2 regions of the Bacillus sp. SIMBA_154 genome follow, and region 1 is predicted to be linked to the other one. Evidence: predicted binding sites of a transcription regulator. Region 1 holds the regulator's gene; the other holds the start of a gene.
What was found. The regulator NrdR, encoded in region 1, represses ribonucleotide reductase genes. The targets are predictions, from matches to a motif close to AACACNATATATNGTGTT.
Positions count from the first base shown of each region.

Region 2: the regulator NrdR is predicted to act here: its motif matches at 1,192-1,209, upstream of nrdI (class Ib ribonucleoside-diphosphate reductase assembly flavoprotein NrdI).

Region 1 is NZ_JAWJBV010000006.1:71,182-74,600, reverse strand. Features, by position in the region: gene dnaB (replicative helicase loading/DNA remodeling protein DnaB) at 1-839, opposite strand, end outside; gene nrdR (transcriptional regulator NrdR) at 941-1,399, opposite strand; gene R0K30_RS10780 (cytosolic protein) at 1,404-1,790, opposite strand; gene speD (adenosylmethionine decarboxylase) at 1,974-2,354, opposite strand; gene R0K30_RS10770 (glyceraldehyde-3-phosphate dehydrogenase) at 2,589-3,419, opposite strand, start outside.
Region 2 is NZ_JAWJBV010000007.1:157,566-160,984, reverse strand. Features, by position in the region: gene hfq (RNA chaperone Hfq) at 1-207, shown strand, start outside; gene R0K30_RS12285 (YmzC family protein) at 369-695, shown strand; gene R0K30_RS12280 (hypothetical protein) at 775-987, shown strand; gene nrdI (class Ib ribonucleoside-diphosphate reductase assembly flavoprotein NrdI) at 1,253-1,645, shown strand; gene nrdE (class 1b ribonucleoside-diphosphate reductase subunit alpha) at 1,605-3,419, shown strand, end outside.

The DNA of each region.
Region 1 (3,419 bases):
CCTCTGTATTCAATTTGATACCAGTCTCTTGCTGCTTTTCTTAGCTCTTCTGTTGAGATCATTTGATCCGAACCGCAGGCGCCGGCTACAATATTTTGCATTTGCAGCGGGGTGATTCCGTATACAACAGCTAACTTCTTAATCGTCTCTTTCACCTGCTTTGTCAAAGCCTTTCTTGGAATCATCATGTCAGACATGCCCGCTAACAACAGATCAAAATCAAAGGATTCGTCTGAGAGCGGTGCCGGCTGACTGGATCCAACTGTCACATATTCATAGCCCTGATCAAGCGATGATGCCTGATTGATTTCTTCTGTCATCTTGCGTTCGCCTGGCTGCAATACGTGAAAGACTTCTTCAAACGAACGTGAAATGTTCTTCGCTTCTGCAGGAACACCTGGATAAGAAAAATAATCACGAAGCTGCATATATTTTGCTTTTTCTACACGATGGTACAAAAGGACATTCAGCATACCGTCTTGGAAAAACTCATCAGGCCTTAGCGGCGGCACGAGCTCATATGTAAACAGTCTGCCCTCTTCCGTTTCCTGTTCATATGTGCGGAGTAATCCGATCGCTTCAAGTTTTAAACGTTCCTCAAAAATATCATTTAAATTCGTTTGCAGCATGACCATGAGCTGCCGATGAGGTGCGGGCTTTCCCCACATACGATTTTGTTCCAGCTCTCCCCACAGCGTCATGTATAAGCTGAAAGCGGACATGCCAATTAGCGGCTGATATAAAAGAGTGATGAGCTGTCTATCGATGTCACCGAGCAATGAAGCGCTTTTGACGACATACGGATCGACGGCTAGCACTTCCTTCCAATGCTCTGTCATTTGCTGATCCTCCCCCTGAATACGATTGTTTCCATTGTACACTCTTTTTGCGTTTTACGCTTTACGCAGGAAAAAGAGCATGAAGAATCTTCAGCTCTTTTTTAGCGTTCTTTCTTTAATAAATCTTTTAATTCGTCAATAAATACATTGATGTCTTTAAACTGCCGGTAAACCGAAGCAAACCTGACGTAAGACACTTCATCAATTTTCGCCAGCTCGTCCATCACCATTTCACCAACAAGCTCACTTTTTACTTCTGACATGCCTTGATTACGCAATTCTTTTTCGATGTTAAAGCAAACATCTTCCAGCTGTTTTAAAGCGACAGGACGCTTTTCACACGCTTTGATGAGTCCTCTCAGCATCTTTTCCCGGCTGAATTCTTCTCGTATACCTTCTTTTTTCACTACAATAAGCGGTAATTCTTCTAATTTTTCAAACGTCGTAAAGCGATATTGGCAGCTTTCGCACTCTCTTCTACGACGAATGGATTTCCCTTCATCTACTGGTCTTGAATCAAGCACCCTTGTGCCAAGGTGCTGACATGTCGGACATTTCATTTCATCAGCTCCGATCTATTCTTGGAAGTTGTTTGTCTAGTTCTTCATAAAGGGACAAAACGGTCTTTTGACTGTAGCCAAAATCTGTTGGCAGGGCCGTTTCTGTTGTCACGTTAAAATCGACAGCTGTTTCAAAAGGACGAATTGAAATGACAGTCGCCACGAGAAAGGCTTTTTTCGGCATTCGTATGTTTGCGCTGATTTCACCTCGTTCTGCTGAAACAGATGTCACTTGATAGGAATCGTTTCGGGAAAGAAGGGCTTCCACCGCTTGAAAAACTTTTGCATTTGTCGATTTGTAGTAACGGCTTTTCAGCTCTGACACCGGATGATGGTCAGATGTTTCCGTATGGTTTGAAATCAATCGTTTGAACTTTTGTCCTAAAGTCATACACATATCCCCTTTACCTTTACGCCTCTTCTTTATTTTATAAAAAAAACCTTTGTTTTCCTAGAACAAAAGTATAGACAAGTTTGGGAATGTTGGATGTTGTATATGAAACAATATAAAAAGGAGCATAACACAAAGGCATTCAATGCTTTTGGCCAGCTCCCATTGCAATCTTTTTTATGTTTACAGTGCTTTGGCTTGTGCCTGTTTCACTTGTACAGGTCCCATGCCTCGAGGAATTTCGATGTTCTCTCTTGTTTCAGCACCTAGTTCATTTCCGATATGATCTGCTGCGATATTCGGATCTAGGTCGCCGCAAGTATAGACATCTATGCTCGCATAACCATGTTCAGGAAAGCTGTGAATTGTCAGATGAGATTCAGAAATAATGACAACTCCACTTACTCCTTGAGGTGCAAATTTGTGAAAAGCAACCTCTCTTACCTCAGCTCCTGATTTCAAAGCTGCATTTACAAACGTTTTTTCAATAAAATCCATGTCGTTCAGTTTATCACAGTCGCATCCCCATAGCTCGGAGATAACGTGACGTCCGCTTGTTTCCATCATGGACCCCCCTTAAACAAGAATGAAAGAGTGAAGTTCTAAGCAGCCGGACCGGACATATACCACGGGGGAAAGTTAGTCCTAAGAGGTCCTAACCCTTTAAGTATACCCGAATGAGTCTGCGAACAAGAAGTTCACGAAAAATAGTATACTTTGTTTAGACCCATTTTGCAAGCTGTGTTTTTAGTGGGATTTTCTCTCATTTCTTGAAAAGGGACGTTCGTCTTCTTCATTTCAAACAGCAGACAGCTCTTTCATCTGTGAGCCAACATACTTGACAAGATCTACCACTCTGCATGAATAGCCCCATTCATTGTCATACCATGCAAGGACTTTCACTTTTCTATCTTCCATCACCATCGTTGTGAGTCCATCAACGACAGCTGAATAAGGATTTGTGTTAAAGTCTGTGGAGACAAGCGGTTCATCCGTGTAATCTAAAATGCCGGCAAGAGATGTTTTTGATGCATTTGAGAAGGCAGCATTTACCTCTTCTGCTGTCACATCTTTTTTCAAGTCGACCACAAGATCAACCATCGACACATTTGAGACTGGCACGCGAAGCGCAAGTCCATGTAATTTCCCTTTCATGTGCGGAAGCACTAAAGAAAGCGCTTTAGCGGCACCCGTCGTTGTTGGAATGATGGACTGAGCACACGCTCTCGCCCGGCGCAGATCCTTATGCGGGTTGTCGATATTTTTTTGATCATTTGTATACGCATGAACCGTTGTCATTAAGCCGTTCTCGATGCCAAATTCATCATCTAACAGCTTGACAACTGGCGCTAAACAGTTTGTTGTACAAGACGCGTTTGAAATAATGACATGCTTTTCAGGATCAAGATCATCCTCATTCACACCCATCACAATCGTGATGTCTTCATTTTTACCTGGAGCTGTTAAAATGACTTTTTTCGCTCCGGCATCTATATGGCCCATCGCTTGATCTTTTGAATTAAATTTACCCGTTGCTTCTATGACGATATCAATCCCAAGCTCTCCCCATGGAAGCTGCTTTGGGTCTCTGTTATTGAGCAAAAGCACTCTTTTTCCATTCACAATCAA
Region 2 (3,419 bases), on a different contig from region 1:
ATTCAGGACCAATTTTTGAATCAGATCCGCAAAGACAATACATTTGTCACCGTATTTTTACTGAATGGCTTTCAGCTTCGCGGTCAAGTGAAAGGATTTGACAATTTTACAGTGCTGCTTGAGACAGAAGGGAAGCAGCAGCTTATTTATAAACACGCCATTTCTACATTTGCACCTCAAAAAAATGTAAATCTAGAATTAGAATAGGACAATTTGTATCTAATAGCCCCATGCATCTGCGAATAAACCGGCCGGAACCCGCTACGTTTTTTGTCAGTGCAGAGGGGCTATTTTGTATGCCGTGAAACTTTTCTGTCCATTTTGCGTATGATTCCTTATTGGACTTTTAAAAAGGTGAGGGGATTTATATGGAAAATGCAGAACTTGAATTAAGAAGGATTAGAGTGATACTCCTTTTGATTGGAATCGTTGTCTTATTTGGATCGTGCGCCATTTCAAACATTGAAACGAGACAGGAAAGCTGGCATAACCATTCTTATCAAAATGATAATGGAAATATAGAAGGCCTTTTACAATCAGCTGTTGCGCTAAAAAATAATCACTTTGCTGTTGTTAAGGATGATGAAGTACATGTGTACCGGTTTGATGAAAAAGAAGGGGAGCTGACCCTCGTTAAAACGGAATACATAGATGAATGGGACGAAGAATATGATGATGGGCTTGATGAAGAGTAAGCACGTCAATTTACAAATGTATGTGAAGTCGCTACACTATAATCATGCATCAGACATCTAGACAGAAAAGGATGAGTTCATGTCACACAAAATTAAAATTAATCACTGGGAACAAACTTGTGAAGACGACTCCTGTTTCGAATATGGAACAAGTGTTTCTGTAAATGGGAAAGAATTAGTGAGAGAAGCTTCAATCGTTTCTGCGCTTGAAGCGGTGCTAAAAGAATTAGGTGTTGAAGTGGAAATAACAGAAGTGTCAGAAGATTTACAGTGCGATGCCTACAAAAAATAAAACAAAAAGTCTAGTCTACTAAGCGATTTTTTTTCGTGTTATGATAGATTTCGGTTTCAGTTGAATAGGGAGTAGGGCAGTCTATTTTTAGATCCTGCTCTGCTCTATTTATTTGAACGTACGAGTTCGGCTATGAATGTTCGGCCGGGTTGGTTGATTTTTTTCGTTTCGAACATCTATATGTTGTGTTTTAAAAAAACATAGTATACTATATATAGTGAATAACGAAATGATCAACAATACTAAAAACTAGGTCGTGATGGAATTGATTCAAATCGTATTTGATTCAAAAACAGGAAATGTTCAACGCTTTTTGGACAAGACCCCTTTTACAGACAAACAAAAATTGACTGGAGAAGAGTTTTTGGATACGCCGTTTATTCTCGTCACCTTTACGACAGGATTTGGACAAGTCCCTAGTACCACTCAGTCCTTTTTAGAGAAAAATGCTCACCTTTTACTAGGTGTAGCGGTGAGTGGCAACAAAGTGTGGGGAGATAATTTTGCAAAAAGTGCCGATACGATTTCTAAACAATATCAAGTTCCTATTTTGCACACCTTTGAACTAAGCGGAACAAAAAGGGATGTTGAATTGTTTACACAGGAGGTAGAAAGAATTGTCACAAAATCAGGTTCCAAAGTGGATACAATTAAATAACGAGATTATGATTCAAAAAGAAGGAAAGTTTCAGTTCGATAAGGACAAAGAAGCTGTACATAGTTATTTCGTAGATTATATTAATCAAAACACGGTCTTCTTTCACAACTTAGAAGAGAAGATTGATTACTTAATAGAAAACGACTACTATGAGGAAGAATTTTTAAGGCAATACAGCATGGCAGATATTAAAGAAGTATTCGAAGCTGCATATGCCAAAAAATTTAGATTCCCATCATTTATGAGTGCGTTTAAGTTTTACAATGATTATGCACTGAAAACAAATGATAAAAAGAAAATCCTTGAACGCTATGAAGACCGCATTTCAGTTGTGGCTCTTTTCTTCGCGGGCGGAGACAAAGAAAAAGCACTTGAGTTTGTAGAACTAATGATCAACCAAGAATATCAGCCAAGTACTCCAACATTCTTAAACGCTGGACGTAAAAGACGCGGTGAGCTGGTGAGCTGCTTCTTGCTTGAAGTGAATGACTCTTTAAACGATATTTCAAGAGCGATTGATATTTCCATGCAGCTTTCGAAACTAGGCGGCGGCGTCAGTTTGAACCTGTCAAAACTTCGTGCAAAAGGCGAAGCAATCAAAGATGTAGAAAACGCGACAAAAGGTGTCGTAGGCGTGATGAAGCTTCTTGATAATGCATTCAGGTATGCAGATCAAATGGGACAAAGACAGGGGTCAGGCAGTGCCTACCTCAATATTTTCCACAGAGATATCAATGATTTCTTAGATACGAAAAAAATCTCTGCTGATGAAGATGTTCGTGTGAAAACACTTTCCATTGGTGTTGTCATCCCAGACAAATTTATCGAGCTTGCAAGAGAAGATAAAACAGCTTACACTTTCTATCCGCACACAGTCTATAAAGAATATGGACAGCATCTTGATGAGATGGACATGGAAGAAATGTATGACGAGCTTGTGGAAAACCCGAAAGTCAAAAAAGAAAAAGTCAATCCGAGAAAACTTCTTGAAAAATTGGCTGTTTTGCGCTCAGAATCAGGCTATCCATATATCATGTTCCAAGATAATGTGAATAGAGAGCATGCGCTGAACCATATTTCACGTGTGAAATTCTCAAACCTTTGCTCAGAAGTGCTTCAGGCTTCAGAGGTATCTTCTTACACGGACTATGATCAAGAAGATGAGATCGGTCTGGATATTTCTTGTAACCTTGGTTCATTAAATATCATGAATGTCATGAAAAACAAATCAATTGAAAAAACAGTCAAGCTTGCAACAGACTCGTTAACGCTTGTATCTGAAACAACGGATATTCGCAATGCACCGGCTGTTAGAAAAGCAAACAAAGCAATGAAATCAATTGGGCTTGGCGCAATGAACCTTCACGGGTATTTAGCTCAAAACCAAATGGCATATGAAAGTGAAGAAGCAAGAGATTTCGCTAATACGTTCTTTATGATGGTGAACTATTACTCGATTAAACGCTCAAGTGAGCTTGCAAAAGAAAAAGGAGAAACATTCCACCGTTATGAGGGTTCTGGCTATGCAACTGGTGAGTACTTTAATAAATATGTGGAGAATGATTTCACACCAAAAACAGAAAAAGCGGCAGCACTATTTGAAGGCATGCACATTCCAACAAAAGAAGACTGGGCAGCACTTAAAGAATTTGTAGCGGAAAATGGGATGTACCATAGCTATAGATTATGTATTGCACCAACAGGATCGATTTCTTATGTTCAATCGGCAACAGCATCTGTTATGCCAATTATGGAACGTATCGAAGAAAGAACA